4 regions of the Cloacibacillus evryensis DSM 19522 genome follow, and region 4 is predicted to be linked to each of the others. Evidence: riboswitches for the same ligand, from Rfam matches in the RefSeq annotation. Region 4 holds a riboswitch; each other region holds the start of a gene.
The links. Region 4 has a riboswitch for cobalamin ahead of CLOEV_RS03140 (hydratase). Riboswitches for the same ligand answer to the same signal wherever they lie in the genome.

Region 1 (8,689 bases), 600 kb from region 4:
GCCTCTGCGGGGCCCTTTCAAAGGAGAGGGGCTGTTCCCACGCGGAGACTCTCTCGGATATCTGCCGGCCGCTGGGCAATGTCGGCCTCGGCGGCGAGCCGCTCTATATCATCCTTTTTCTTGAGGGAAATTTTTATTTCGAGACCAGAAGCAAAAAGATGATCATGGAGCGGCTCCAGACGAGCATCAGAAAGAAGCTTTCGTGGCTGAACTGCAGCGTCTCGGTCACGGACTCTTCCACATACAAGAAAAAATTTTTTACTATAAGGCAGAATCAAACCGGATCATGTTGAATAACTATTTCGCAAAAAAAGAACCCTCGATAGAGGCGCTCGTGCGCTGGATCGCCGACCTCGGCGGCAAGGCCCCCGCGATAAAGAAGCTGCCCGCGCGCCCCGCCGCCTTCGGGAGCTTCGGCGCGCTTGACGAGAGGATCGTGAACGCGCTGAAGAAACGCGGCGTGGAGGCGCTCTATTCGCACCAGAGCGCGGCGGGGGAGTGCGCGCTTGCGGGGGTCGACTGCGTCATCGCGACGCCGACCGCTTCGGGCAAGACTCTCTGCTACAACCTGCCCGTCATGCACGCGATCCTGCTGGACCCCAGCGCGCGCGCCCTCTATCTCTTTCCGACGAAGGCGCTCGCGCAGGACCAGCTCGCGGAGCTTGGGGAGCTCGCCGCCTTCGCCGACGGCGGGATACACGGCTTCGTCTACGACGGCGACACGGACCCCGTCAAACGGCGGCAGGCGCGCAGCGAGGGGCACATCGTCATCACGAACCCCGACATGCTCAATTCCGGAATTCTGCCGCACCACACAAAGTGGTCCGACTATTTCCGCAACCTCAAATATATCGTCGTCGACGAGCTGCACACCTACCGCGGCGTCTTCGGCTCGCACCTGGCGAACCTCTTTTCCCGCCTCGCGCGCATCTGCGAGTTCTACGGCTCGCATCCGACCTTCATCTGCTGCTCCGCGACGATCGCAAACCCCGACGAGCACGCGCAGGGGCTGATCGGGCGCTCCGTAAAGCTGATCACGGAGAGCGGCGCGCCGGCTTCGGAGAAGGAGATCATCATCTACAACCCGCCCGTCATAGACTGGAAGACGGGGATGCGGCGCTCCTCGCTCTTCGAGACCTCACGCATCGCCTCCGAGGCGCTTTCCTCCGGCATCAGCACGATCGTCTTCACGCGCTCGCGCCTCAATGTGGAGCTGCTGCTCAAATCGATCCGCGCCGACCTCGCCAAGCGCGGCGCGGACCCGATGATGATCATGGGCTACCGCGGCGGCTATCTGCCGAAGGAACGCCGCAGGATCGAGCACGACCTGCGCAGCGGCGGGCTGCGCGGCGTCGTCAGCACGAACGCGCTCGAACTCGGCATCGACATCGGCTCCCTCGCCCTCGCCGTGCTGCACGGCTACCCCGGAAGCATCGCCTCCGCCTGGCAGCAGATCGGGCGCGCGGGACGGCGCGGCGCGATCTCCGCCGCGGTAATGGTCGCCTCGGCGGACCCGCTCGACCAGTTCCTCGCCTCGCGTCCCGAATGGTTTTACGGCGCGCCGACGGAGAGGGCCCGCATCGACCCCTGCAATCCATATATACAGGTGAGCCATGTCAAGTGCTCCGCCTTCGAGCTGCCCTTCCATGCCGGAGAGAAGTTCGGCGGGCAGGAGGTGGACGCCATCCTCGACTATCTCGCGGATCACGAGGTGCTGCACCGCGTGAGCGAGGCGGACGAGGAACGCTACTACTGGCAGGCCGACTCCTACCCGGCCGCCGGGCTCTCCCTGCGCAGCGCCACGGGGGAAAACTACACGATAACGGATATCACCGTCGAGACAAAGCCCGTCGTCATCGGCACGATGGACCGCCGCTCCGCGCCGACGCTGATCTTCCCCGACGCCATCTACTTCCACGGCGGCAAGTCGTACATCGTCGAATCGCTCGACACGGAGAAGATGCAGTGCTTCATCCGGGAGATCGCCGCCGATTATTACACAGACGGCGACGCCTCGCTGCGCATAAACATCACCGACGACTTCGAGACGGAGGGCAATTACGGCTGGGGCGAGGTGGTGGTGACGCTGACGCCGACGATCTTCAAGAAGATAAAGCTCGCTACGCACGAGAACGCCGGCTTCGGGCAGATAAGCCTGCCGGAGGAACAGATGCACACCACCGCCTGCTGGCTGATGATGCCGCGGTGCCGCCAGGAGGACGCGGAACTCAAACTCGCGATGGAGGGGCTGGAGCACCTGATACGCAATACCGCGCCGCTCTTCCTCATGTGCGACCGCGCGGACATCCTCGTGACGAGCCGCCTCAAAGACCCGCAGCTGCGGCGCGCGGCAATCTATATAATAGACAACATCCCCGGAGGCGTCGGCCTCGCGGAGGGGACCTTCGAGATAAAGAACGAGCTCGTCAAAACGGCGCTCGGCGTGATGAACTCCTGCGGCTGCCGCGGCGGCTGTCCCGGCTGCGTCGGCGCAAACGGCGGCGAATTCAACATCAAGGCAGCCGTAAGGGAGCTCGCGGAACAGATTTTGGCGGGGAAGTAAGGCGAAAGGCCGCCCCTTGCGGGGCGGGAGTTTCAATAGGCTGACAGCGGATAAACCGGGCTCCGCCTGTTTTGTGCCTACAGCCCCAGCAGTCTGGCGGCGTTCTCTCCAAGGATCATCTTCTTTTCCTCTTCGCCGATATCGAGGCTCTTTATCAGATCGATCTCCATCGAGGGCAGATGCCAGGGATAGTCGCTGCCCAGAAGGATATGCTCAGCGCCGTGGCGGCGGATGATGTCGCGGAACATCCCTTTATCGAGCCAGGGATCGGCGGCGTAGGCCGTGTCAAAGTAAAGCTCGTATTTTCCCGCGAGGCGGTCGAATACGTCGCGCGCGATGCGCAGTCCGCCCATGTGCGCGGCGACGAGCTTCAGTCCGGGAAAGTTGTTCACGACGTTGATCGTCATTTCGACCGAGGCCCGCATCTCATCACGGTATGTCGCGTCCCACCCCGCATGGAATATCACGACGAGGTTGAGCGCGCGCGCCAGGTCGTAAACGGGAAAAAGCCTCTTATCGTCCACGTCGATGCGCTGCAGCGGCGGATGCAGCTTCATGCCCTTAAGTCCCTCGTCGGAGATCTTCCAGACATATTCAAGGGCGTATTCCGAGCCGGGCATCACAGAACCGAAAGATATCAGCCTCTCCGAATCGATCTCCTTTGCAAAAGAGAGGACGTCTTCATGTTGGGTCTCCTTCGTCACGATATTGAGCACGACGCTTTTGTCCACGCCGCACGCGTCCATCGTCTTGACAAGAGATTCCGCCGTGGCCGGGGCGTAATAGGGAACGCCGCACTGATGCTGAAGCTTCGTCATCGCCGCATCGGCGATCTTATGGGGAAAAACGTGAGTGTGAAAGTCTATAATCATGGGAAAAACTATACCACCATTTTTTATTTTCGCCACATATAAAATCAAATTCGCAATACTTCGTCGTTTTTTACCGTTATTCCGCCGGAGGCGCTTTTGCAAAAATTTTATCCCCGTGTTGTAATATTGGCTGTAGAATATCAAAATGCGGCGCTTGAAGCGTCGCGAACCGGGAGGAATAGCTATGCAGATTTTGGCGGCACTTTTGCTGGACGCCCTTTTTGGGGACCCCAAATGGCCGACGCATCCCGTGGTATTGGTGGGACGGCTGATAACCTTCTATGAAAAAATTTTTTATTCGCCCTCCGACGGAAAGCGCCGCGGCGTAATTTTCTGCGCGGCGGTGCTTTTCACCGTCGCCGCCGCCGTCGCGGCGGGAATGATCGTCACGGGGCTGATCGGCAAATGGGCGCAGACAGCTTTCCTCATATATCTGTTATACGCGGCGATCGCCTTCAAGTCGCTCAAGGACGAGTCGCTGCCGGTGGCGCGCGCGCTCGCGGCGGGCGATCTCGAACGCGCGCGCAGGCAGGTCGGACGCATCGTCGGGCGCGACACGGAACGGCTTGACGCGGCGGGCGTCACGCGCGCGGCGGTGGAGACCATCGCCGAGAGCTATATCGACGGAGTCGTCTCCGTGCTCTTCTGGATGACGGTCGGCTCCTTCTTCGGACATGCCGCGATATTCGCCTGGCTCTTCAAGGCGGCCTCCACGATGGATTCGATGGTCGGCTACGACGACGAACGGTATCGTGATTTCGGCTGGGCGGCGGCGAAGCTCGACGACCTCCTGAACTTCATCCCCGCGCGCCTCGGCGCGCTGATCGCCGTCGGCGCGGGAGCGCTCGCCAATATGGATTACCGCCGCGCCTGGCGCGTCTTCCTGCGCGACAGGCTGAACCATAAGAGCCCGAACAGCGCCCACGGCGAGAGCGTCTTCGCGGGATTGCTCGGCATCCGCCTCGGCGGCGGCGCCTTTTACGGCGGCGAATGGGAGGCGCGTCCGACGCTCGGCGACGATCTGCGCGAACCGGAACCGAACGACATCCTGCGGGCTCACTACATTATGGATGTTTCCGCGGCGCTCTGCGCCGTGCTGATCTTTGCGACAGAAAGGTTTGTTTGACGATGGAATTCCGGCCGCACGGCGCAAATCCCGAAAAATTATATCAACAGTTCGGCATCCCGATGCCGGAGAGGGTCTTCGATTTCAGCACCAACACGAACGCGGTGGCGCAGCGCGGGGGCTTTTCGCCCGACCTGCGCGCGGCGCTCGAAGATTATCCCGACGACGACTGTGCCGCGCTGCGCGCGTTTCTTTCAAAGACGACGGGGGCCGCGCCGGAAGATATCCTCGTGACAAGCGGCTCCAACGAATCGATCTATCTTATCGCCTCTTATGAAAAGGATAGGAAGAATCTTATTCTCCAGCCAACTTACGGCGAGTATCTGCGCGCGCTTGAAAATTTTGGCGCGGCCCCCTGCAACATCTTTGACCTCCGCGCCGCAAAGCTGCCGCAAGGGGGATCTGTCTGGCTCTGCAATCCCTGCAACCCGACGGGGAGCTTCATACCGGACGCCGAACTTGACGAGATCGCGGCCAGCCATCCGCGGACGCTCTTCATCGTCGACGAAGCCTACCGCGATTTTATCTGGACCGAAGAGGAGCCGCTCCCATACCGGCCCCACCCCAACGTCATACGGCTGCGCTCGCTCACCAAGACCTACAACCTCTGCGGCGCGCGCATCGGCTATATCCTCGCCGACGCCTCGGTGACGGAGAGGCTGAAAAAACGGCAGCCGAGCTGGAGCGTCAGCGGCCTCGCGCAGCAGGCGGCGCTTTTCTTCCTCGCGGACGACGCTCTTCTGCGCCGCACGCGGGATTATTACGCGGCGGAGATGCCGCGGCTCATCTCCGCGGTAAACGGCGCGGGCTTCGCGACGCTGCCGACCTGCGTCAACTATTTTCTGGCGCGGACGGATAACGACGAGAAGCTCATCCGCTTTTTGCTCGAACGCGCCCTCGTCGTGCGCCACACGAGAAATTTTCCCGGACTTGAGGGAAAGTTCGTGCGCATCGCGGCACGGACGAGAGAGGAAGACGACCTGCTGACCGACGCGCTGAGGGACTACCGGTGAGGATCTGTCTCATCCGCCACGCGCTGTCTCTCGCGAACGCGGAGAACGTCTGGACGGGACAGCGCGATGTCCCCCTCTCGCCGCGCGGCGTCGCCGAACAGCGGGCGATATGCGCGCGTTTCGCATATCCGCGCGCGGAGTTATACTTTTCATCGCCGCTCGCCCGCTGCACGCAGTCGCTTGAGCTGATCTACGGACGCGAGGCCGATTATCTTCCCGCCGCTCTCTCCGAATGTTCGCTCGGCGTCCTTGAGGGCAGGCCCTACACAAACCTCGACGACGATCCGAACTACACCGCCTGGCTCGCGGCCCCGGACAGGCCGGTAGAGGGCGGCGAGAGCTTCAACGGTTTCACGGAGCGCGTCTGCGCCGGCTTCGAGGCGCTGCTTTCGCGCTGCCGCGCGGCGGGAGTTTCAACGGCGGCCGGCACGATGCACGGCAACGTGATGCGCGCGCTCCTGCACCGCTTCGCCGACAGGAATATCCCGCACGGCGAGTGGCGGATACCGAACGGCGGCATGTACGTCCTTGACTTTAAGACGGACGGTTCGGCGGCGTTATGGAGCACGGCCCCTGATTTTCTCTTTGCGCAGGAGGATTAAATTGCCCCGGCGGCACAAAAACTACCTGTCGCACACGGCGGCCATCTGCTATAATGACCGAAAATCGAATATTATCTTTCTCAGTAAGGGAAACCGGTGCGGATCTTTCCAATGCCGGTGCGGCCCCGCCACTGTAGCTCGGACGAAAGCGCAAAGAAGCCACTGGAATTTTTCCGGGAAGGCGCGCTGTCAGGATGAAGGGAAGTCAGGAAATCTGCTGAGGAAAGGTTTAGGGAAGGGGGTCTGTTTGCGCGGGCAAACGTCTTCGCGGCATTTGTTACAGCTTGCCATAAGCTGACAGGGTAATGACTCGGAGGATCGCTTCCGGGTCATTTTTTATTGGACCCAGAATTTTTCTGGATTGGCGATGATCGAAAGGATGGAAATATTTCTCATGAAATCGTTTGTAATAGCTCTCGTAATGCTCACACTGGTAATGTCCGGCACGGCCTTCGCCGCGGCCCCGAAGGACAAGCCCGACAAGAAGGGCATCCTCGTCGTCGCCTTCGGCACCTCGATGCCGGAGGCGAAAAAGGCGATCGACAACCTCGTCGACTCGACGAAAAAGGCATTCCCCGACACGGAGGTGCGCCTCGCCTACACGTCGAACATCATCCGCCGGAAGATCGCGAAGGAACAGAACCTCAATATCCCGACGCCGACCTCCGCTCTCGCGCAGATGAACGACGAAGGCTTCACCCATGTCTATGTGATGCCGATGCACATCATCCCCGGCGAAGAATATGACGACATCGCGGGCCTCGTGAACGGCTTTGCCGCGGTAAAGGGCAAGTATGAATTCAGAGACTTGAAGCTCGGCAGCCCCTACCTCTCGTCAGCCGCCGACTGCGACCTGATGGCCGACATCCTCATCAAGCGTTTCGCGAAGGATCTCGCGAAGAAGAACACCGTGATCGTCCTCATGGGCCACGGCACGCCGCACCACGCGGCAAACGCGATGTACAGCCAGCTCCAGCTCTCGCTCGATAAGAAGGCCCCCGGACGCTTCGCCCTCGGCACGGTCGAGGCGGCTCCGATGATCGAGGACGTGATCGCGCGCCTCAAGCATGACAAGAGCGTGAAGACGCTCGTCCTCTCGCCGCTGATGATCGTCGCCGGCGATCACGCGAACAACGACCTCGCCGACAAGGACGATCCCGAATCATGGTACAGCCAGCTTAAAGCGGCCGGATACAAGGACGTCAGGACCTTCCTCGTCGGACTCGGCGAAGACGCGGATATGGCCCGCGTATACGTCTCCAAGATCAAGGATATGATGAAATAAGGATGACCGGCGCGGCGGAACTCTCGGAGCATAGGCGGCGGCTTTTCGTCAAACGGCTGCGCCTCGCGGCGCTGCTCTCCCTGCTCTTGCTCATCGCCGCGCTATGGCGGCTCGGCGCGGGCGAGTGGGATATTCCCGCCGCCCGCGTCGCGGCGCTTTTGAATCCGTTTTTAGACGAAGCCTCGCGCGCCTCGCCCGAGGCTCTCGTCGTCCGCAGCGTCCGGCTGCCGCGCTTTCTCGCCGCCGTCGGAACGGGCGGGCTGCTCGCGGTGGCGGGCGCCGTCCTGCAGGGGCTGCTGACGAACCCGCTCGCCGAACCATACACGCTCGGGATCGCGGCGGGCGCGGCCTTCGGCGGCGCTCTCGGCTTTTTCTTCGGTTCGTTCGCGGTGACGCCGCTGGCCTTCGCGGGAGCGCTGGCCTCTCTTTGGCTCGTAAGCGCCATCGCGGCGCGCAGCGGAGGCGGCGCGGCCTATATCGTCCTCGCGGGCATCATCACGAACGCGATACTCTCCGCGGGAGTCACCTTCCTCAAAGCGATCGCCGACGACCGTCTCAGCGCCATCGTCCTTTGGCTCATGGGCAGCCTCTCGGGGGCCTCCCCGCTTGCCGCCCTCTCGGTCTGGGGCGCGGCCTTCATCCTGTTCGTCCCCGCCTTTATCTACGCGCGCCAGATCGACGCCGTCTCGCTCTCCGAGGGACAGGGGGCGCTGCTCGGCATCGACGAAAAAAAGCTGCGCGCGCTGCTGCTCGCCGTTTCGTCGCTCGCCACCGCCGCCGCCGTCAGCTTCTTCGGGATCATCGGCTTCGTCGGCCTCGTCGTCCCGCACCTCATGCGCTCCCTCACGGGGCCCGCGACGAGGCCGCTGCTCATCTTCAGCTTCCTCGGCGGCGGGCTGCTGCTCGCGCTCGCGGACGGCGCGGCCCAGAGGCTCGGAGAACTCCCCGTGGGCGTCATTACGGCGCTCATCGGCGGCCCCTTCTTCTGTTGGATACTGATGAGCCGGAGGCGCGGCGCGTGAGCCTCTACACCTTCCGCGGACTCTGCGCCGGTTACGGCGCGAAAAAAATAATCGACGGCATCAGCGGCGAGATAGAGCGCGGGAGGATCACGGCGCTCATCGGCCCCAACGGCGGCGGCAAGAGCACGCTGCTGCGCGCGCTCGGCGGCCTCGGAAGCTACAGCGGCGCCCTCGCGTTCGGCCATCGCGAAGTGAGCGGCATCCCG
Region 2 (5,978 bases), 250 kb from region 4:
AGCCCGCGAGCCCCTCCGCGTCCGCGATCCGGTACGGATCGTCGACCGTGCCTTTGGCGGCCGCGGGGCCGTCGTACCAGCTCGTGTCCGTCTTCCAGAACTCCGCCGCCGCCGCGGGGCTGAGCGCGGAGAATGCTAGGAGCAGTGCGAGCGCCAGCAGGTAAAGTTTGTTTGAGTAAGATTTTTTCATGGCTTTATCCCTTCCCCTCTATCCTTTTTTCCGGAAAAGAAGCGCGCAGGGCAAAAACAGCGCGAGCGCCGCGAATCCCGCGAATCCCGCGTTGCAGCCGCCGGAGGAGCCGCCGCCCGACGGCTGCGCGGCCGTGGCGGTCAGCAGTATCGAGTCGGTCAGCGACGAATCGTCGACGCCCCCCGCCGTAATGCGGTAGACGGCGCCCTCGACGTGGTTTTTCAGCGTCACCTTCGCCTTGAGGCTGCTGTCGCCGAAGGATAGGAGAATATCGTCCGCAGAGGCGTTATCTCCGGATACCACCTCGTATGTCCACTTAAGGACCGGGTAGGAGGGGGTGTCGGAGTCGGGCAGGATCGTCGCCGTGATATCGGCGCTCGCTCCCGCCGCGTCAAGCGATATCGCCCGCGGCGAGAGTTCGAGCCCCTCCATCTTCACGCGGTAGACCGCCGTGCCCGTCACCGGAGTGTAGGTGTTTTCGCCGCCAAGCAGATTACCGCAGGAGAGGTTTATCTTGGTGAAGCCGGCAGCCAGCCCCCTGACGAGCGCCGATGCGCCGTCGGCCGTGAGGGATGCCACGGATGGGTCTGAGACGTTCCATGAGATCATTACGTCGCTTTTGTTGTAGGCAGCGGTGGGATATACTGTCGCCGCAAGTGTGAATGATTTGTTTTCAACGAGCCTGATCAGCGGCGTTGTGAGCACGGCCGAGGCCGGCAGATTTGATTCGGATTCCACCGCGTCGTTGCTGACGATCGCCTTATCTATCCCTATATCTCCGCTGATCTCATTCCAGTTTCCCGCAAGCGGCGCAGGAACGCCTTCGCCCTTAACCCAACGGTTGTTTATTATTTTGCATTTGTCCTCTACTTCCCACTCGTTTGTCCAGCGATAAACATATCCCACCAGCGCACCGGCGCAGGCTTTTTCGGGTAGCAGGCTGGAGGCCGATACTTTGCAGCTGACGGAGCTGTTGTGCGCGTAAGTGTTTCCGCCTGTGCCTGTGACGCCGGCTATTCCGCCGGCCGCTACCCAGTTTTTGCCGTCTTCGGCATGGAGCTTAACGGTTCCCGCTACGGCGACGTTATTGATGGGACCATCGTTATACCCGGCGACGCCGCCCGCGCAGTTGTAGTCCGAATAGCTGTCAGTACCAAGACCGCCGCTGACGTCAATGTCGGCGGAAACTACGCAGTTCTGAATGATACAGTTGTTCGAAGAGTTTTCACCGATGATACCGCCGACACGCATCCTTGAGAGGTTATCATCGTATTTGATAGAGCCGGTGAAGGCCGAGTTCTCAATCGTGGATTTGGAAAAATTTTTGCCCAAAATGCCGCCGATTATCATATAAGCGCCCGCTTTTGCGTTCGCGGCGTCGGCTGTAATGTCGGCGCTCGCGGAGCAGTTGCGGATAGTGCCCGCTTCGTTGTAGCCGATTATACCGCCGTTAACTTTCCCGGTCATGCCTCTGAGGCGGCCTGTAAAGCTGCAGTTTTCGACGGGTTCGGAATAATAGAGGCGTCCCGCCACGGTGCCGATATAGTTGTATTTGTCGCCCGAAGCAACGACGTCGCCTTTGAGGATGAAATTCTTGACCGAAGAGTATTGTCCAAGGCAGCCGAAGAGGCCATAATCGCCGTATTTGTCGGAGGGAAGCGGCGTTATTGTGCCGAGTCCGCTTATCGTATGTCCCCTGCCGTCAAAAGCGCCGGCGAACTTGGCGTTATAATTTCCCACCGGCGACCAGACTTTGCCGGAAAGATCTATATCCTTCGCGAGGATTATCATCCGTCCCTTGAAGTCGTTCTTTTTCCCCTCCGCGTCGCCGCTGCCGACGATGACGGCAAGGCCGGCGAGCTCTTCGGGTGTGCTTATCGTATACGACGAGGCCTCTTTGTCGCTCTCATACCACGCGGTGTCCGCGCTCTCGACCCACGAGCCGTCCTGCGAGGCGCAGGCCGCCATGACGAGGAGCGTCAGCATCGCAAGCAGCGCAAAGCAGGCGCAGCGCTTTCTTTTGAATGCCGCCAACAAATCAAACATAATAATGATCCCCTTTCTTACGTTCAGGTTCAAGCAAAAAACATTCTCCCGATGTCCTCAACCGCTGTTTTCCCCGGCGATCACCCCTTTTCAGAGAATTTTCATAAAAAAGCGGAGAGCCATCAACGACGACAGCTCTCCGCTACGGACACATGTGACAATAGTCCAAATGTTAGGGCCGGCGCTCCATCTGAGCTGCCTAGGCAGTTTCCTCTCCGCGCCAGGTTTCCCGGCTCCCGTTCATCCTCGGCCGCGCCTTCTCATCCTTTCGGACAATGGCTTACGCGGCTTCGTCGCGGTTACGGTGACAGTGGTCGCTCCGGCATCACACCGGATTCCCATACTTCGCGAAAAGGCCGATATTCAATTATCCCGCCGTGCTCAGCGGCTCCTTAGAACGTCCACATCAGGGTCGCATAGAATGCCCTGCCTTGTATCGGATACCAGAGCGTGCGCTCCGGTCCGTTGCCGGTGGCGAAGAGCAGCACGTCGGGGCCGGCGTTGAAGATGTCGTCTACGCCCACCACGAGTTTCAGGTTTTCCCTTATCAGATAGCGCACGCCGAAGCCCACGGTCGTGAGGTTGTCCCAGCCGACCTCGCCCTGCATGTCATAGTAGTTTTTGCCGATGTGGTGCAGCTCGGCAAAGAGCGTCGCGCGGTCGTCCTTCAATATTTTCCTGCTCACGCGCAGCAGCCCCTCCCATTCGGGCCGGTTGGGCAGCGGCGTATCGTACATATAGCCGGGGGTCTTGTTCGTGGCGTCCATCCATGTAGCCGAGAGATAAACGTCCCATTTGTCGCGTTTGACGGTGGCCTCCAGTTCGATGCCGGAGACCTCGGCATCGCCGATGTTCACGTACTGCGCGTAGCGCGGGTTGACCATCAGGTAGTCGATGAGGTTGTTGGATTTACGGTAGAAGTAGGTCAGCTCGGCCTTGACCTGCGCTTTGGACAGTTCTCCCTCCCAGGAGATACCGGCGTCATACTGTGTGCCGTCCTCCCATTCGAGCCCCGTGTTGGGGATGATGAAGGCGCCGTCGCCGTAAAGCTCGTAGAGGTTCGGCGCGCGGTTATAGGTGCCGCCCGTCACCTTCGCCGTCCAGCCTTTGCCGAACTTTTTTGTGAGCGCCGCGCCCCAGGAAAATTCCGTGACGCCCTCCGCCGAGTTCCACCTGACGATGGGGGTGAGCCAGAAGTCTCCCGCCTTGTTGAGGCTGATAGTGTCCTGTATCTGGCCGTTCCACGAGTTGCGCGTATGGTTCTCGCGGCCGCTGAATTTCTGCACGATGTCGCCGGTGGTGTGCAGTTCTTCGTTGTAGTAATTCCAGAGGAACTCTACGAGATGGCGGTCGCCGACCGGCAGAGAGCCGTCAACGGCGGTGCCGAAGCGCTTTGTCTCATATTTATTATGCTGTTCGCCCCAGCCGCCGATGACGTCGCTCGGGTCGTCGTAGTCCTTGGTCTGGTTGAGGTATTCAAGGCGCAGGCCGAGGTCGAGGTCGCCGAGCTTCTGGCGGCGGCTCACGATCATGTTCCACTGGTCCGTCACCTGCGTGGCGCCCGCAACGCTGTCCGCTTTGTCGGCGCCGGGGGCCGAGTAGGGCAGCTCACGGTCGTTGCGTTTCCAGCCTCCCTCGATCTTCCAGTTGTCGTTATTCCATTTAAGCAGGACGTTGGAGTTCTTATAGCCGTTGTTCTGGCGGTTGGCGTTGTAGTCGTCGCCGGGAGTGTAGGGGGTGTTGTTGTCGTTCAAGTATTCAAAATCGCCGTCGGTGCGGTCGAAGTTGACGGAGGCCATGAAGGCGCCGCCGCCCAGGGGGCTGTTGTAGGTCGCGCCGCCGGTGAACCTTCCGAATGAGCCGACGCCCATGGTAACGGAGCCGCCGGCCTTTTCGGGTTTTTTGGTGATGATGTTGATGACGCCGCCCATCGAGGCGCCGCCGAAGCGCGCCGGGATATAGCCGCGGTAGACCTCTATGCGCTCGACGTTTTCCACGGGGATCGTCGTGAGGTCGACGGCCGGTTCGCTGCCGAGGTTCATCAGCACACCGTCTACATAGACGGAGACCTGCGAGGCGGAGCTGCCGCGCACGGAGGCGGTGGTGTAGGCGCCGCGCCCCTTGGTCTCGATGATGTGCAGCCCCGGGACCTGTTTAAGGAGTTCGGGAAGGTTTTTCTGCTCTCCCTTCATCTCCTGCGGTTTGATGACGGTGACGGTGCCGGGCGACAGCAGCAGCTTGTCCTCTTCCCCCGCGTCGGCGGTGATCTTTTCCGCGGGCAGTTCCGCCGGCCGTTCGGCGGCCCCGGCGCCGCCCGGCGTCAGGCACAGTAACGATAATAACGCAATGGCAATAAAACTTTTTCTCACTTTGGCAGCCCCTCGCTTATATTTGCAAAGGCAGAGCCGGAGTGTGTGCCGGCCCTGCCGCTTTGCGTATCCGTCCGTTATTTATTGCTTTGCGCTCCTTTTCCCGCGGATGAGAAGCGGGATGAGGGCGATCGCCATCAGAGCGGTCGGAATGCCGGCGTTGCAGCCGCCGCTCGAGCCGGAATCCGGCGTCGGTGCTGACGGGACGTTGGCGACAGCGAACTGCGCGAGGTCGCCCTGCAGCGCGTCCTTGTCATAGGTCGTCCACGCCGCGCCGTCATAGCGGTTGAGGGACGTTCCGGCGGCAACCCAGAGGTAACCGGTCTTTGAATCGTAGCTCATGCCCGCGGCCCAGCCGGTGCCGGTGAAGTCCTTGATCATCGTCCCTATATCGCCGGCGGCGAGCTTCTCCGCCGTGGTCTCGTAGACTCTCATGCTGTAGCCGGAGAAGTCGGCCTTCCATTCGACCGCCTTGATGTAGATCTTATCGCCGGCGACGACGACCGCCTTGAAGAAGTGGTTGAAGGTGTTGTCTTTCTTATATACGTCGGCGGCGGTGACGAGCGTCTTAGTCGTCATCGCGTCAAGGTCAGCCGCCTCGATGGAGCTGGCCTCGTTGAGCGTGCCGTAGGGCTGGCTGCCGCCGACCGAGGTCACGTAAAGCGTCGAGCCGGAGAGCGCGTAGGCCCCCTGCCCGCCGCCGTCAAAGTTGAGGCCGGCGAGCGGCAATGTCGCCGTTTCGTTGAGGTCCGCGTCAAGCTTGACCAGCGTGTTGGGAAGGTAGCTGTAGTTGCCGTAAGTGCCCTTTGAAGCCGAGAAGATCGCGTAGACGGAGCCGTTGTACGTTACCAACCCCTCTCCGTGCCCGCTGTAGCCCTCCTGCGGTTCGAATTCGAGCGTCGCCAGCTCCTTATAATCGTCGCTCGACGTCGATATCTTGCTCACGACCGCATTCGCGTATGAGATGCCGTAGAGATAGCCGTTCATCGCCTTCATGGCGCGCGTGTTGAAGAGTGAGGTCGTGATCTCCGCCGCCGGTTTGGCCCAGACGTCCGCCTTGCTCCAGTCCTCCTCCGCGCCCGGCGAGTAGACGTTGATCGTATCTACAGCCGCGCCTGATCCATAGAGCGAGATCGCCACACGGTAACCGCCTTCGGCGTTCGTGAAGCCGAAGATGCCCTGCCCGGAGTCCCCGCCCATGTTGCCGATGAGCGGCGATACGGGAGCGCCGCTTCCGTTGATGACGCCGAGCGCGGTGTTCGAATAGTTCGTCTGCCTCGTGAAGAGCACGTCGGCTGACGCCGGAAGGACAGTGAATAACGCCAGCGCGATGATAAGAAGTAACGATAATGTTTTTTTGCGCATTTTCAAAT
Region 3 (8,689 bases), 260 kb from region 4:
TGAGCATGGCAGACGCCGGCGGGATCTGGGGCGGCTTCAACTCGACGACGAAATACTGCGTCTCCACCTCGGACTACGTCATGGGCGGACAGCCTAACTACACTGGCGGCATCGTCGGCGCCTACGGTTACGGATACACGGAATGTTACTGGCTCTACGCGAAAGAGGGGCAGCCTGAATTTGGCTGGGGCGGCAGTAAGACCGAGGGACGCGTCACCGATCCCGCGCTGCTGCCGATCGCCTCGGTCGTGCTGACGCCCGACAGCTTCAAAACGCTGAAAACAGGCGAGACGCGCGTCATCGAAGCGGCCGCCTACCCCCCGACCGGCGACGCCTCCGCGCTGAAATACAACTGGACCGTCGCCGACGGCCTCACGATCGTATCGGGCGCGGGAACCTCAAAGATAACCGTCAGGGCCGATAAAGAGGGCTTCTACCCCGTCAGCGCCTCCGTCACCGGAATCCTCGGCGTGGACGCGGCCAGCACGGACATCGCCGTGACGCCGGGAGGCCTCCTCAAAGTGACGTCAAAGACGATCACCGTCTCCGAAATAAACATCAGCGGGAACGCCGAGGCGCTGACGGAGGGCGAGAGCCGCCTGTTCACCGCCGCCTGCAAACCCTCCGACGCGGAAAACCAGAGGGTCAAGTGGACGATAAGCGCCGCGAGCGGCGGCGCCCAGGACTCCGACATCGCCCTTGTTGAAAACGCCGACGGCAGCGCGACCGTCACACTGCGCCGGGCCGGAACGACAGCCGCCGGATACACCCTGACGGCGACGGCGGAAGACGGCGGCGCTTCGGCCTCTGTCACAATAACGACCTCTGTCATTGAGGGCGAAGAGATATCGAGCATCCTGCCGGTCGGCGGGGTCGTGACCGCCGAAACGGAGGCGGTCAAGGCGAACGGGATCAACTCGTCGCAGCTCGCCACGCTCGTGAAGACGCTCGGCGCTTCGATGAGCTCGTTCAAAGTCAACGGGAACGGCGTCGTCTATCTCGAGGACTCCGTCGCGCAGAAGGCGATCGTAAACGCGATCTCCGACGACAAGGTCGTCCTTGAAAAGGCTGTTTTGCTTCCGCTCTTCAAAACCCAGGTCTCGGCTGCCGGCGCCACGGCGGTGACGGCCTTCATCATCAGCGGCGATAAGCTCATGGCGGACACGCCGCAGGAGGTCAAGCTCGTAAAGACGCGGCCGGACGGAACGGGAACCTTCCTCACATACGCCGCGGCGGCGGCCGACTATACGGACGGCCACTTCACGATCCAGAACATGGACGACTCCGTCCTGGCGGCTGACGGAGCCATTGAGGCGTCCAAGAGCTACAAGCTCGTGGTATATGTGAAGGACGGCGGCGCTTACGACATCGACCCGACGGAATGCTCCATCGTCGACCCGCTCGCGCTGATAAAGACCTCGCAGAAACAGTCCTCCAGCAGCGGCGGCTGCAACGGCGGTTTCGCCGTGTTAGCACTGCTCGCGGCGCTGCCGCTTCTGAGAAGGCGCGGCAAAAAATAGCCTACCTCACAATTTTCCCGCTGTCCCCGCAGCGGTGAAAATTCTCCTCCGCAAAGAGCGGGCCGGAATTTCCCGGCCCGCTCTTATAGTATCTCATAATAAACATCGCGATTTATCTTGTCATGCCGGGCTTGACCCAGCATCCAGAGGCTTCAGGTTTGCTCCGCCACCGCTTGTAAAGCAAAACCAACGACACCAGACTCCGGCTCGGAGGCCAGAGCAATGAAAGAGCATAGCACAAAATCGCAGTTTATCATTCCAACGCAATTGCATGAACAGGCGTTTATCCTGACAAGAACCTGTTCTTGACAGAAATAATTCACATGTTAGACTGTATAATGAAATTTCAGGATCTGCGGAGTCAGGGAATCCGGTATATGCCGGGGCAGCCCCTGCTGCTGTAATCGGGACGAAACCGCATTATGTCATTGCCGCAAGGTGAGAAGACGCGGAAAACGGCGGAACCATTGACTATGAGTTCAAGCCGTTTATGCGAAAGCGGACATCAACGCCTTCGTAAAGTAGGATGAACGAAAGCCAGAAGACCTACCGGGGATTCGGAGTTAGCGACGCGCAGTGGGCGCAGAACGGCGATCTTCCGCATGTATTTTATATGCGTACAGATGTCGTATATATTTTTAAGGGAGAGAGTCGTTTTGCATCGCCGAACGCTCTCTCCCTCTTTTTGTAAGGTTTTCCGGCTCCGGAGAAAGGAGCCAGAATGTTGCTGTTTTTGTTTCACGAAAAGAAGCGCGGCGTTATTTTTCCCGGCTTTACTTGATACCTTTAGAGACTTGGCGTTTCAGGACAGGGTCAAAGAAAGTGCAGTGATTTCAAGGAGGAAAAATAACGATGTCAAGAAAAATATTATTTATGTTTATCGCGCTTATGGCGGCGTTTCTATTGCCGGCCGGCAGCGCGCGGGCGGCGGACTGGATTGAGTCCGCCGACGTCAGTTGGTACGAGGCGAACTCCGCCGACGTCACCTTTACGATCAACACGCCGGAGGAGCTCGCGGGACTCGCGAAGCTCGTCAACGACGGGACGCAAACTTTTCTCAACAAGACGGTAAAGCTCGGAAAAGATATCGACCTGGGCGGCAAGGTGTGGACGGGTATCGGGATAACGGGGAAAACATTCAAAGGATTGTTTGACGGCCAGGGATACACCGTAGGCGGCCTCGGCGCTATCAAGTGCGGAGCGCCGGGCGGAGAGTATATCGGATTCTTCGGCATACTCAACGGTGGTCTCACCTTAAATATCAGGAACCTCAACGTCACGGGAAATGTCTCCGTCGCTCCGGAAACCATCGCGGGAAGAGACTATCTGGGTTACCGCGTCGGCGGCATCGCCGGCTGGGCGCAGGGAGCAGCCGCGACCAGCTCGATAGAAAACTGTTCCTTTAAAGGCAGCGTAAAGGGGTACGGCGACGGATATGTCGGAGCGATAGCCGGATATGGCGCCATGGTGCTTCGCAACTGCAGCGCCGAGGCGTATATAACCACCGATAACTCGGGAAACGACAAAAACACTACCGTTACCTGCTTGGGCGGCCTCTGTGGAAATGCCAACCAGCCGATAGAAAACTGCTTTTTCAGCGGTTCGATAAAGAACGCCGAGGCCGTGGGCCCAGTCAGCGCGGGGGGCATTGCCGGCACCACCGGCACGGGGGCCGCTCTCACGAATTGCGCCGTCTCATGCGACATTGACGTCATCGGCGGACAGCATCCCACGGTTAACATCAACCGCGCCGGATATATGAATAACGCCGGCGGGATAGCAGGAGTCGTTCAATGGCAGGCAATAGTGGGATGTTCGGCGCAGGGAAGCATAAAGATCAGGTCGGCGGCGGCGGGAGACGCCTTTGTGAACGCCGGCGGCATTGCCGGTGTCAAAGACAACAGCCAGGACCTTGACTTTGAACACTGTTCGTCCGTAATGAAGACCGACTCCTCCGGCCACGCGGGAAGTTTAGTAGGATTCATTCCGGAACCCACTAATATTAAAATGTATCAATGCGAGTGGCTGGCGGGAGAGGGGTTCCCCTCAGACTGTTACGCGGCCGACGTCGACATTCCCGAAAATAGGCTCAAACTCAGCGTTACGAAGGTGACCGACGCCGCCGAGCTGACGCCCGTCGCGCTCATTTCCGCGCCGACGGTGCGGATACTGGAGAACCAAAGCTATACGCAGAAGGCGATCTCCTTCCCCTCCGCCGCGGGAAAAACGGACGGTCTCGCCTGGTCATGGGGGACGGCCGACAGCACCGTCGCCTCGATAGTCTCCTCTGTCAGAGAAAGCGCGCTGGTCAGGGGCGTCAAAGCGGGCGCGACATATATACTGGCCTCGACAAACGGCTTCCTCGGTGAAAATTCATGGACGGCAAAGACCTACGCCGCCGTCACCAAGGTGATGCTCACCTCTCTCGCGCTTGACGCGGAGTCTGTCACGCTGACGGGCGCCGGCGATTCAAAGATCATAACCGCCTCTCTGCTGCCGGCGGAAGAGGTGTCGTATCCCGTTTTACGCTGGGACCTTAAGGTGACCTCGGGCGACGCGGCGGCGGTCGACGACATAGAGTTGACGCACGTCGGCAGTTCGAGACAGTTGAAGGCGACCCTGCTCAAATACGTGCCGGGGGCCCAGTATCTGCTTTCTGCCTATACGGTGGACGGGTCGGAGCTTTCAGCCGACGTCGTCGTCAACACGGCGGAGGAAAAAGCCCCCGACGGCGGTTCGCACAGTTCAGGCGGCTGCAATGGAGGCGGTTACGGCTGGCTTTCGCTCTTTATGGTCCTTCCGTTTGCCGCTTCGGTTTTAAAAAAACGGAGCGCCATAAACGGAGGTAAGAATCATGAATAAGAGCTTTAAGAAACTCGGACGGAACCTCGCGCTTGCGGCGGCGGCCATATTCGTCGTAATTCTCTTTGCCGGTTCGATGATAGGCGCGTCGGATTCGTGGACGCCCGATACGTCATGGTACGACAATTACAAGAATGAGCGCGGGAGCGCGGAAAATCCATTTCTGATCTCCTCCCCCGAAGAGCTGGCCGGCCTCGCGAAGATAACCAATGTCGCCTTCGGCCAATGGGGGGTCACAAAGGTGAGCCTCAAGGACAAGCACATCCTCCTGACGCGCGACATCAACCTCGAAGACAAGGAATGGGCGCCCATCGGATGGTATCTTAGTTATACGGAGAAATCATCATGGGGGTCTGTTACCAAAGAATATGCGGGCTTCGACGGCAACTTCAACGGCGGCGGCCATACGATCTCCGGACTGAAGATAGAGACATGCGAAAACGTTCCGCTGTACAGCTCGAAACAGACCGAGGCGGCGGGCCTTTTCGGCTATATTTCCATCGACGGTAAGGTGAGAAACCTTGTTGTAAAAGGAAAGGTCAACGCCTCCGAATGCGAAGGCGTCGGCGGTATCGCCGGCTGGGCGGACGGCCTCATCGAGAACTGCGTCACCGACGTCGAAGTGCGGGCCACAAGTTCCAAAAGGGGCTACGCGGGCGGCATCGCGGGGCTCAACGGCGGGCCGCAGGGCGACGATATGACGAGTGGAAACCCCTATGCCATTATCCGCAACAACGTCGTTCTGGGAAGCGTCTTTTCCACGCCGGCCTCCTTCGCGTACGCGGGCGGCATCGTGGGATTCTCCCACTGGTATAAGGGAGAGGTGCTGAATAACGTCGCGCTGAGCCCCTCCATAGTCTCAGGGATGGACGCGGGCGGTATCTTCGGAGGCTTCAACAGTTTTGTGACCGCCGACAACGTCTCCGCCGCGCAAAAGCTCGCCGGCGCTCCCGGATATGTCGGAGGCGTCGTAGGCGCTTTCGGTTGGGGCTACCAGAACTGCTATTGGCTTTCCGTAAACCGCGATCAGCCAGTCGGCGGCATCACCGACCCCGCAAAGCTTCCGGTAACGGCGGTCGCGATGGATACCGATAATCTTAAGACCATCAAAAGCGGCGAAACGCGCGATATCCATATCACCGCATACCCGCTTACGGCCGACGCCTCCTCTCTTAAATACACGTGGAGCGTGGACAAGTCAAAGCTTGAGGTGATAAAGGGAGCGGGAACGCCGACGCTCACCGTGAAGGCAAAGGACGGCGCGGGGACGGAAGATCTCTTCGCCGTCATCTCCGCCGACGTCTATGGTTTGCTTGGACATACCGAGTCACAGTCGGGAGGATCTGTCGTTTATATCTCCAACTTTGAGACGACGGCCTCCGTCCAGGGCGTCCTTAAAATCACGCAAGGCGCGATCCCCGTCGAGGGAATTACGGCCTACGGTTCAAACACCGCGTGGAAAGAGGGCGAGACCCGGGTGCTGGGAGCCTCTGTAAGACCTTCGGACGCCGATGCCCGCGATGTCGTCTGGACGCTCTCCGCTGTAAGCGGCGCCGCGTCGTCGGAAGATGTCATCATGGAAGATGCCGGAAACGGGAATCTTTCGATACTCCTCCGTTCCGGCCATGAAAAGGATTACGCCTACACATTTACGGCGGCGACCGCGGACGGTAAATTCTCAGACTCGATAACGGTAGTCGGAGACCCGGTGACAGATGTTGAAATCTCCGGATTCATCCCGACCGGCGACGCCGTTCCTAATTATATCGACGCGGTGAAGCCAGTGGGAGCGACGAGCGCGGTCATAGAAGATATCGCCGCCGCGGTCGGCGTCGACGTCTCCGTCTTCAGAGTCGGTTTGAACGGAGTCCTTTACCTTAACAGCGAAACGGTGAACGCGGCTGTCAAAGACGCGGAGGATAGGGACAATCTTAAAGTGACGGCGATAATTCCTCTGCCGCTCTTCTCAGTGAAGGTAAGCGCCGCGGGCAAGATCGCGGCCGCCGGCATGATTATCAGCGGAGACCGCCTCATGGCAGAGACGCCGCAGAAGGTGGCGCTTGTCAAGACACGCCCCGACGGGACAGGCGAGTTCTTCACCTACGCGGAGGATCAGGACGCCATCGGCAACAAGCGCTTTACGCTGCAGACGATGGACGATAAGACAATGGCGCCGACGGATAAGATCGATCCGGCGCAAACATACAAGCTGGTGCTTTACATCCAGGACAACGGCGGTTTTGACATCGATCCGGCGGACTGCTCCATTATCGACCCGGTCGCCATAGTCAAGCTCGCGGAAGAGACGCCGGCCCCCTCCGGCAGTTCGTCGGGCGGATGCAACGCGGGCGTCGCCGGCATAATGCTGCTGGCGGTGATCCCCCTGCTTACGCGCGCCGCAAAGAAGAAGTCGTAAAGGCAATTCGGCAAAGCCTGCCGGCTTCAGGCGGGCTTTGCCAAGTCACCAATAAAAATGAGGAGGAACTAATATGCACAAAAAGTTTACCGCACTGCTGCTGGCCCTCTGCCTGCTGGCGATATCATTGCCGGCCCGGGCCGACTTGCTCTTCACAAGACAGGACAACAGTTATGCCAACACCGCCTTAGGCATCATTCAAGGCTCGGGAGTCCCCGTCTCTCCGCTCGTCAGCAACATGGGAGGAAACGCCGGGCAGGGTATCTATCCGTTTAAGAACGCGGACGGGTATTTCCGCGTCGCCGTGACACTCTATACGTCAAACGGCACGGACGTCATCTCGATCTATAACCCCGGCGAGCAGTCGCAGTGGACGCAGCCCTCGGCGTGGAAGGCGCCGCTGCGTGAGGCGACGACGACGCTGCACAACACGAGGACCATGGTGGAGCTGAACGGCAATCTTTACGCCACGGCTTACGACATCCCTATCGTCAGCCGCGTCACCACGGCGGGCGACGTCTACAAACAGGATAAGAAGTACGAGTATTATCACAACGACTCTAAATATGACGGACACGGCGAGGGCCTGTGCGCCTATAACGGCAGTCTCTACGCCATCTTTACCGGCGCGAACGACCCATGGGACACGGAGCACGGCTCGTACAGGGCAAACTGTCTCGTCAAGCTCGACGCGGATCTCAACGAAGTTACGAGCGTCGATATGAAGGGCAGGAATCTTGACGGCTTCACACCGGGCGCATACTCACAGAAGGACGGCATGCTTTATGTCGCGACGCTCGGCGGTGTTCAGCTGTTCGGAGATAAGTGGAACACCGGCTCCTGCATAGAGGCCGCTAATCTGGCGACGATGGAGGTCAAGAGCCTCATCACCGCGGAAGAAATGAACGCGAAGGACCCGACCTTCAAGCACATGTTCGACGCCGTTGCCTTTGCCGGCGACAAGGTCTATGTACAGGCCGCCAAATGGACCGCCGGCGAGGACTATTCTTCGGGCTACAGCATCAGGGTCTACGAGACGACGCTTGAAAAGCTGCAAAAGGGCGATCTCGGCACGCTGCTGAAGGATTTCAACGGAGACTACGGTTATCGCCTCGGACTGGTATATGACGAGAAGACCGGTTACCTCTGGGCCGGCGTCGGCTACAGTCTCTGGCGCTATGACGGCTCCTCCTGGACGGAATTTGGCAGCAACGCGCTGAGCGGCAACATTTCCGCTTACACCGCCGTAAATCCGATCGGGACGATCACGCCTGAAGATCCCGACACGCCCTCCGGAGACGGCGGCGGCAGCGGCGGATGCAGCGCCGGATATGGGCTGCTCGCGCTTCTCGCCATTGTCCCGGCGGCGCTGAGAAGAAAGAAAAACTAGAGAGTATCGAACAGCATGAAATGCCGCGAGACGGGGACGCATAATACCGAGACTGTATAACGGCAGGCGTTCCCGCCCCGCGCCAGGCATCTTCGAGGCGTCATCGGCACGTCTAAACGCCGATTTCCTTCGGGAGGGGAAAACGATAAACTGCGATTTACGCGATTGCGAGGAAAGATAAATAGCGATTTAGCGGGCATCCACAAAAAGCCGTTTGTCGATATTCAACGATTTTGGTTTAGATTTTGCCCTTGCCTCCCTCGCCGAGGGAGGTGGCCCGAAGGGCCGGAAGGAGTTTTGACCTTGGGTTGTGCTTTGCTCTTGATCTTATCATCTTCCGCTTCTTCCGCGGCTGTCGCCGCGGGCTCCGTTCGGCGCGAAAACCGCGCGCCAAACGGAGCAACACTCCTTCCGTCATGACGCGGAAAAACACCGCGTCATGCCACCTCCCTCGGCGAGGGAGGCTTTAAAAGCATAAATCGTAAAAAACGTGCGGCTGCC
Region 4 (8,689 bases):
GTACCATGCTTACTCCGGATACCGCGGACGCGACAAAGAGGTTGGCTCCATATGGCGGTGTGACAAAACCGGTTGCGAGCGCCACCGTCATTACCAGTCCGAAATGCACCGGGTCAACGCCTATTTTAGTTACTATCGGCAGGAGGATCGGCGTCAGGATTATCATCGAAGAGATGTTGTCCACGAAACAGCCGACAATAAGGAGAAGTATATTTATTATGAGCAATATCATGGCGGGACTTGAAGACAGAGAGAGCATCCATGCGCCTATTTTTGCAGGCACCTGCTCCATGGCCAGAAATGCCGCAAATGACATGGAAAGCCCTATCATAAATGTGGTGGCCCCGTTTACCAGCACCGCGTCCTTGAATGCGTCGTAAGTCGTTCTAAAATCTAGTTCTTTGTATATAAATTTACCGATTATCAGCGCGTATACCGAGGCTACGACTGCGGCCTCCGTCGGCGTGAAGATGCCCCCATATATTCCGCCAAGAATGATAAGCGGTACGAGCAGGGCCCAAACAGCCTCCCTGAAAGCCTTGCCGATGGGAACTCTGTTCTGCGAAACAGGATAGTTCCTTTTCTTGGCGGTTCGGTATGAGACGGCCATCAGTGAAAATCCTATTATGATGCCAGGCAGTATTCCCGCCATAAAAAGCTCTCCTACGGAGGCTCCGGAAACTACTCCATATATGACAAAGGGTATCGACGGCGGGATTATTACGCCGATAGAGCCCGCCGCTGCGGTAAGTGCCGCCGCGAAGTCGTCATCGTACATTTTTGCCTTCATGGCGGGGATCATGAATGATCCTATCGCCGAGACGGTTGCCGGCCCTGAGCCGGATATCGCGGCAAAGAACATGCAGGCGGTTACAGTGACCATCGCAAGCCCGCCGATGACGGCGCCGACCATAGCCTCAGCTAGTGAGACAAGCCTCTTTGATATTCCCCCATAGCTCATGAGCGCCCCGGCAAGCATAAAAAAGGGGATGGCCAGAAGCGGGAATGAATCCAGCGCGGCGAAGGCATTTTGCGCTATCATAATAAGCGGTACGGATTTTGTGTAAACCAGAGTGATTGCCGTGGCCATGCCGAGCGATATGCCTATGGGCAGAGAGAGGGCAAGCAAAATAGTCATACTGCCGAAAAGGACAACGATCTCCATTATACGTTACCTCCGTTTTCACAGGTTATGCAACGAATGCTTTTTACTATCTCCACGCAGAGACGAACAGACATAAGCGCGCAGCCGACGGGGACGGACGCATAGGCGTAAGCCATAGGGATGCGCATGGCGGGGGATACCTGGCCGCGCATAAAGAGGATCTTAGTCAGCGTGCTTCCTTCGTAGACCATGAACAGACTGAATCCGAGCCATAACACCATCACAAAGAGCTCGAAGCATATTTTCCCCTTTCTGGTTTTTATCAAGTCCTGGATGATTTCAATACGCAGATGCCGGTGTTCCTTTACCGCATAACTGGCTCCCAGCCATATCTGCCATAGAAAAAGGTAGCGCGCCAGTTCCTCGCTCCAGGAAAGAGAATTGCTGAAAACATAACGCATTATCACTTGTACGAAGACCAGGGCGACAGAAAACATCATACTATAGACGAGAATATACTCTTCCAAATTATCCCAAAGTTTTTTCAGCATTGCGACACCTCCAGAGTTGAACCTACGGAGAGCCATAAGGCCTCTCCGTAGATTCTGCTGTTATTACTTGCTTTTTTTTGCCAGATCAAGTAATTCCTGCCCGCCTTTGACGGATTTTGCGAATTCTTTGTACACGCCCGCCGTGGCCGCGGAAAAAGCTTTCTTTTGTTCCGGAGTGATATCGTTCACCTTCATGCCGTTTTTCTTCAGGGCTTCAATCATTTCCTTATCCTGCTGTTCGGATATCTTTCGCTGTTCCGTTCTGTATATTATAGCCGCGTCTGACAGGACTTTCTGGTGCTCTTTGGAAAGGCCGTTAAACCACGCGTCATTCACGAGAAGAGCTGTAGCCGCATAGACGTGTCCGGAGAGTGAGCAGTACTTTTGTACCTCGTAAAACTTAGATGTGTAAATAAGAGGTATCGGGTTTTCCTCGGCGTCTACCGTTTTCTGCTGAAGGGCTGTGTAAAGTTCGCCAAAACTCATCGGCGTCGGGTTTGCGCCCAGCGCTTTGAAAGTGGCCATGTGGATGGGGTTCTCCATAGTGCGGATCTTCAGCCCTTTGAGATCTGCCGGTTTTGTCACTGGCCCCCTGTTGTTCGTTATCATGCGGAAGCCGTTTTCCGCGTACGCCAGGTTTTTAATGCCCAGAGGCGGCAGTAAATCGTTGAGTTTGCTTCCCAGTTCTCCGTCAAGGGCACGGTAAACTTCTTGCCTGCTGTTGAAAAGAAATGGCAGGTCAAATACCTGAAAACGCGGATCAAAACCGGAAAGTACTGCCACAGCCGGTATCGTCATGTGTATCGTTCCCAATCCGACCGCCTCGATAACCTGACGGTCTCCTCCCAACTGCCCGTTGGGGTATAGTTCGACTATTATTGCGCCATTAGTATGTTTCTCAACGTAGGGCTTGAAGAATTTGACTGCCGCTACATGGGTCGATTGCGCCTCCGGCACGACGTAGGCCAGTTTCATCTTTGTCACAGCGAATGCCTGTGGGGAGAATGACGTGATTGCCGCCGCGATGACAGCCAGGACTAAAAATTTCTTCATTGGTAAAGTTCCTCCTTTAGTAATGTTTTTGTACAGTACGACTCTATGTAAAAACAAAGAGCTTTTTATTTTTTGTATCCAAACACTAGATCAAGAAGCATTATTTTATCTTAGAACTTTAACGTAAATAAATAATATCATATCTTATCCTAAACGCAAGTATTTTGGATACTAAAAATAAAAAAATATTTAATCGATTTCATAATAATATATTGGCAAAAACAGGATTTTAAGATATTATTTGTTTTGGATACAAAGTCCTGTTATTTTCTGATAATATTTTTATATATTTTATTAATAAATATAAATATATTTATAAGGTATACAATGAAAATATATCTATATAGGGGTGATGTCAGTGAGAACGGCAGTTCTTATCAAACAAGTACCGGATTCAGACGAAATCAAAATGGACCCTGAAAAGGGAACGATGATTCGCGAAGGAGCGGGAAATATTGTAAACCCGCTTGATCTCAACGCCCTCGAAACGGCTCTGTCCCTGCGCGGCGAACTGGGGGGCAGCGTGACGGTCGTCTCGATGGGACCGCCTCAGGCGGACATTGCGCTCCGTGAAACGCTGGCGCTCGGGGCTGATAAGGCCTGCCTTCTTTCGGATCGCTTTTTTGCCGGGGCCGACAGCTGGGCTACTTCGCTTACGCTTGCCAAAGCGCTTGAAAAATTGGGCCCGTTCGACCTTATCATTGCAGGAGAAAAGGCGACGGATGGGGAGACAGGGCAGGTCGGTCCTGAGGTCGCGGCGATAATGGACCTGCCATGTTCCACCTATGTCAGTTCCGTTGTATGCGATGGGAAATGTGCCGTCGTTAGACGCACGGTCGAAGGTGGGATTGAGACGCAGCGAATAAAACTTCCATGCCTCTTAACCGTGCTCAATGATATAAACGAACCGTCTATGCCGACGTTGAGAGGCAAAAAGAGCGCCAGGCGCGCCTCGGTAGATACGCTTAATGCGGCTGATCTAAGGTTATCAAAGGAGGAAGCGGGGCTTGTCGGCTCTCCGACGAGGGTGGTCAAGATAAGCCATCCTAAAATATCACGTAAGACTGAATTTTACAGCGGCAGGGAGCTTGAGCGTGGTTTTGAGCGTGTGCTTGAAATATTGCGCGAGCTTGCAGTACTTTAGGGGGGATTGAGGATGCGTAGGGATGCGGTAAATGTCAGCGGTATAATGGTATGCGGGGAGGTCCGCCGCGGTACGATACATTCCGTTACTATGGAACTGACGGGCAAGGCAAGGGAGCTCGCCGATAAAAAAAATGCGAAGGTTTCATGCCTCCTTTTCTCCCGGGATCTCAATGATGATCCGGCTCTGCTCTTCCGTTTCGGAGCCGACCGTGTGATCGTGGTTCGTCACGATTTGCTGAAATATTTCAACCAAGAGATCGTGGCCAAGCTGTTGGCATATATTATCAAGATATATCTTCCGGAAATAGTGTTGGCGCCTGCTACCACGGCCGGCCGTACCTATCTTCCGGCAGTCGCTGCCATGGTCCATACGGGGTTGACGGCTGACTGCACCGGACTGGATATTGACGAAGAAAACGGCCTTTTGCTGCAGACCAGGCCGGCGATCGGCGGCAACGTAATGGCCACGATAAAAACCCCTGACCATGTGCCGCAGATGTCGACAGTTCGTCCCAAAACTTTTCGTATCCCTGCACAGGAAGAACGGTGCGGCGAGGTCGTATATCCCGACATCCCTGCAGAAATTTTTAAAAGCCGGATCGAAGTGCTCTCGGCGGAATACAGCGGCGGCGAAGAGGCGGACATACAGGACAAAGAAGTCGTTATTTCAGGCGGCAGGGGGCTGAAACGTCCTGAAAATTTCGCTCTTATTCGTGCGCTTGCGGAGTTGCTTGACGGTGGGGTCGGCGCTTCTCGCCCCACGGTGGAGGCTAAATGGATATCTTATCCTCATCAGGTCGGCCTCTCCGGCAAGGTCGTCGCGCCAAAATTTTATCTGGCGGCTGGCATCTCAGGCGCGGTCCAGCACCTTGCCGGCATGCAGACGGCACAGAAGATCGTCGCCGTCAACAAAGACCCGGACGCGCCGATTTTTAGGGTCGCGGATATCGCCCTCTGCGGCGATCTTACGGATATTTTGCCGAGGCTTGCAGGGCGTATAAGGGAGGAGGCTAGATAATTATGGAGGCGAATTTTTCTTATTCTCCGGTCACGGATAATACGGTCGCTGATTTGATCGCAATTTTCGGCAGGTCGGGAGTGTCGGTAGATCGGGAAAAAATAGAGGCATATTCAAAAGACGAAGTAGCGCCGCATCTGTGGGAGAAGAAATACGAAGCGGAAGTCGTCTGCTTTGCCGAGACTGCGGAGCAGATATCACGGCTTATGGAATACGCAAACGAATATCGGATTCCCGTGACACCGCGCGGCGCGGGGACAGGCCTCTCCGGCGGAGCGGTCCCCGCATATAAAGGAATAGAATTGTCGTTGGAGCGTATGAACAGGATACTTGAATTCGACGCGGAGAATCTTACGATGACGGTAGAGCCAGGCGTTATTACCTCTGATATAAACAAAGCGGCGCTGGACAACCACCTGATGTACGCCGGTGACCCGTGCAGCGGCGACGCCTCCTTTATCGGCGGCAACGTAGCGGAAAATGCCGGGGGCAATAAGGTCGTTAAGTACGGCCCTACGGGCAGTCATGTATTAGGCATGGAAGTGGTGCTGCCGGATGGGGCCGTCTCCTGGTTCGGCGGCAAGCGGCGAAAGGATGTAACGGGCTATGACTTTGTTCATTTGATGGTTGGCTCTGAGGGCACACTTGGAATCGTGACGAAGATAATACTCAAACTTTTGCCCTGCCCCTCATTTATTGTGGACTTACTGGTACCTTTTGCCGATGTTGGAAGCGCGATAAAAGCGGTGCCGGCCGTCATGACGGAGGGGAAGTGCGTGCCTAGTTCCATTGAATTCATTGATAAACAATCGATGGTGCTCACAGAAGAATATCTTCAGACGAAATTTCCGTTTTCGCGTGAGGCCGGCGCTCATTTGATATTGCAATATGAGGGAAATGACAGGGAGCACCTTGCCGATGAGATTGAGAAGGTAGGTGATATATGTTTGAAACAGGGGGCGCTGGAAGTATTTGTCGCGGATAACAGAACCACAAAAGATAAATTGTGGAAGGGGCGTAAAAGCGTTGCGGAAGCGGTATGGGCGCACGCTCCAATTCAGATAGCCAATGAGGACGTCGTCATTCCTACCAGCCGCGCGGCCGATTTTATGAAGGAGCTGGAGAATCTATGCCGTGGCGCGGGAATCAAGTATGCCGCTTATGGTCATCTTGGAGACGGCAATATGCATGTGACCTTATATCTGGAGAGGGAAGAGAGGGAATGGCGCGAAATTATTGAAGCCGCCAGGCGGAGGCTTTACGCTGTTGTCATAAAATTTGGCGGCACGCTCACCGGGGAACATGGCGTCGGGCTGAAGCGTGTGGAATACGTCCCTCTTTTTATCGATAGGGCGCAGATAGAATTGATTCGCAGGGTAAAACTTGCTTTTGACCCAAATAACATACTAAATCCCGGTAAGATGGTACCCTGGGAATAACGCTCGGAACCAGGATATTTTCCGCGGAGCTTCACCTTTTTAAACGCGGCAGAGAATTGTTGATTCATGTCGGTGTCTGACGTGACGACGATTTTCTGCCTCTTTTTTGTCTTTTTGCGATGGCAGTTTTCGCAGCTTGTCGCCCAACAGAGAAGTCCGCCATGATTAGGCGCATCGTTGATAGATATCAGACATAAATAGTCGTTAATTTTTAAAAAACAACAAAAATTTACAAAATCTTCCAATTAACGCAAATAATTTGAAAATTTATCAGCGTGATGAAATATACCTTGACATTTATGTTATGAGGGAATATAGTGAGATTGTAAAATTGAACGGTACGAAAGTAAGGGAATTTGGTTAAAATCCAAAGCGGCCCCGCCACTGTTACCATGACGAAATCGCGAGATCACTGGGCTTATGCCTGGGAAGATGCGAGAGTAGGATGACTGGAAGCCAGGAGACCTGTTCGTACCGCAGGGGAATGAATCTGCGCGGGCGGATGCTGTTTCGTGAGCCATTGCTTTTGATGTGATGGACATGTGATGTTGTCTGCGTGGGGTCGTTTTTGCGGGCGGCATTTTTTTTGTCTTCCCGGTGTTGGGACATGTGTATTGAAACTTGACAAATAAATAATTTTACATATAAAAGTAATGATATGTAGTTTACCGGAGTATATTTAAGGCTAATTAGGAGAATATAACGCAAAAGTTGCCGTCAGGGCGATTTAGTCTCCCGGATGTCCTGAAAATAAGACTATGTGCTGATTTTAAAGAATTTAACTGTTAGTTTCGAAAATATATACAAAATGGCATGAAAGGATGAGTATTTTGATCAAACTGATCGAAAAGGGCGCGTATCTGCTGAATGGAACGGTGCTGGTGGAGGATATCGAAAAGAAGGGGCTTCCCGCCGTCAATGAGGAGGTCCGCGCCGCGGGGTTCAAGCCGCTAGGGTGGCTGCCGGAGGATAAGGTAAAGGACTCGCGCGGTACGATAGCGGCCGGCATCATCGCGGCGCATAACGCCGCCGGCACGGAGGATAATTATAAGATCCGCTTCGACAGCCTGGCCTCGCATGACATCACTTACGTAGGGATCATCCAGACCGCCATCGCGAGCGGTATGAAAGAGTTCCCCGTTCCCTATGTGATGACGAACTGCCATAATTCCCTCTGCGCCGTCGGCGGCACGATCAACGAGGACGACCATCTCTTTGGCCTCTCCGCCGCGAAAAAGTTTGGCGGCGAGTTCGTTCCTCCCCATCTTGCCGTCATACATTCGTATGTCCGCGAGATGATGTCGGGCTGCGGCCGGATGATCCTCGGCTCGGACAGCCACACGCGCTACGGCGCGCTGGGAACGATGGGCGTCGGCGAGGGCGGCCCCGAGCTTGTGAAGCAGTTAGTCGGGCGTACCTATGATTTCCCGCGCGCGGATGTCGTCGCCGTCTATCTCACCGGAGCGCCGCGCCCCGGGGTCGGACCGCAGGACGTCGCGCTGGCGATCATCGGCGCGGTATTCAAGAACGGTTTTGTGAAGAATAAGGTGATGGAATTCGTCGGCCCCGGTATCGCGAATCTCCCCGTGGAGTTCCGCAGCGGCATCGACGTGATGACGACCGAGACCGCCTGCTGGACCTCCGTCTGGGCGACCGACGACAAGGTCAAAGCCTATTACGAGAACCACAAGCGGCCGGAGGCCTTTAAAAAACTTGCGCCGTCCGATGTTGCCTGGTACGATGCCGCGATCATAGTCGAGCTTGACAAGATCAAACCCATGATCGCGCTTCCCTTCCACCCAAGCAATATCTTTACAATAGATGAATTGAACGAGAATCCACGCGATATTTTCCGGCAGGTCGAGAAAGACGCGCTGAGCAAGATCGAGACGCCTGGGCTCAGCCTTAACCTTGTCGAGAAGGTGTCGGACGATGGTTGCGTCCACGTTGATCAAGGCATCATCGCGGGCTGCTCGGGCGGTGTTTTTGACAATATTATCGCCGCGGCGCAGATACTGAAGGGCAAAGATGTCGGCTGCGGCGAGTTTTCACTGAGCGTCTACCCGGGAAGCCAGCCCGCCATGCTCGCGCTCGTCAAAAACGGCGCGATCAGCGACCTGATGGAGGCCGGCGCGGTGGTCAAGACCGCTTTCTGCGGGCCATGCTTCGGCGCGGGCGATACCCCGGCGAACCACGGTTTCAGTATCCGGCATACGACGAGAAACTTCCCGAACCGCGAGGGCTCAAAGCCCGGCGACGGACAGCTTGCCTCTGTCGCGCTGATGGACGCGCGTTCGATAGCGGCGACGGCGGCGAACGGCGGCGTCCTTACGTCGGCGGAAAAGTACGGCGACCTCCTGCACGAGACGGAATACAG

Region 1: another riboswitch for cobalamin. It lies ahead of CLOEV_RS00495 (sirohydrochlorin cobaltochelatase); the one in region 4 lies ahead of CLOEV_RS03140 (hydratase).
Region 2: another riboswitch for cobalamin. It lies ahead of CLOEV_RS01975 (GLUG motif-containing protein); the one in region 4 lies ahead of CLOEV_RS03140 (hydratase).
Region 3: another riboswitch for cobalamin. It lies ahead of CLOEV_RS15680 (GLUG motif-containing protein); the one in region 4 lies ahead of CLOEV_RS03140 (hydratase).

Annotation. Positions count from the first base shown of each region.
Region 1 covers NZ_KK073872.1:116,373-125,061, reverse strand. Annotated here, with positions in the region: gene CLOEV_RS00525 (DUF6661 family protein) at 1-293, shown strand, start outside; gene CLOEV_RS00520 (DEAD/DEAH box helicase) at 287-2,563, shown strand; gene CLOEV_RS00515 (amidohydrolase family protein) at 2,641-3,435, opposite strand; gene cbiB (adenosylcobinamide-phosphate synthase CbiB) at 3,620-4,561, shown strand; gene CLOEV_RS00505 (pyridoxal phosphate-dependent aminotransferase) at 4,564-5,574, shown strand; gene CLOEV_RS00500 (histidine phosphatase family protein) at 5,571-6,176, shown strand; cobalamin riboswitch at 6,241-6,412, shown strand; gene CLOEV_RS00495 (sirohydrochlorin cobaltochelatase) at 6,571-7,461, shown strand; gene CLOEV_RS00490 (FecCD family ABC transporter permease) at 7,464-8,483, shown strand; gene CLOEV_RS00485 (ABC transporter ATP-binding protein) at 8,450-8,689, shown strand, end outside.
Region 2 covers NZ_KK073872.1:471,064-477,041, forward strand. Annotated here, with positions in the region: gene CLOEV_RS01970 (Ig-like domain-containing protein) at 1-190, opposite strand, end outside; gene CLOEV_RS01975 (GLUG motif-containing protein) at 209-2,236, opposite strand; cobalamin riboswitch at 2,439-2,601, opposite strand; gene CLOEV_RS01980 (TonB-dependent receptor plug domain-containing protein) at 2,629-4,605, opposite strand; gene CLOEV_RS01985 (Synerg-CTERM sorting domain-containing protein) at 4,687-5,970, opposite strand.
Region 3 covers NZ_KK073872.1:461,781-470,469, reverse strand. Annotated here, with positions in the region: gene CLOEV_RS01970 (Ig-like domain-containing protein) at 1-1,520, shown strand, start outside; cobalamin riboswitch at 1,860-2,088, shown strand; gene CLOEV_RS15680 (GLUG motif-containing protein) at 2,373-4,382, shown strand; gene CLOEV_RS01950 (Synerg-CTERM sorting domain-containing protein) at 4,375-6,798, shown strand; gene CLOEV_RS01945 (Synerg-CTERM sorting domain-containing protein) at 6,872-8,188, shown strand.
Region 4 covers NZ_KK073872.1:718,743-727,431, forward strand. Annotated here, with positions in the region: gene CLOEV_RS03110 (TRAP transporter large permease) at 1-1,165, opposite strand, end outside; gene CLOEV_RS03115 (TRAP transporter small permease) at 1,165-1,656, opposite strand; gene CLOEV_RS03120 (TRAP transporter substrate-binding protein) at 1,720-2,709, opposite strand; gene CLOEV_RS03125 (electron transfer flavoprotein subunit beta/FixA family protein) at 3,119-3,853, shown strand; gene CLOEV_RS03130 (electron transfer flavoprotein subunit alpha/FixB family protein) at 3,866-4,873, shown strand; gene CLOEV_RS03135 (FAD-binding oxidoreductase) at 4,876-6,312, shown strand; cobalamin riboswitch at 6,640-6,797, shown strand; gene CLOEV_RS03140 (hydratase) at 7,134-8,689, shown strand, end outside.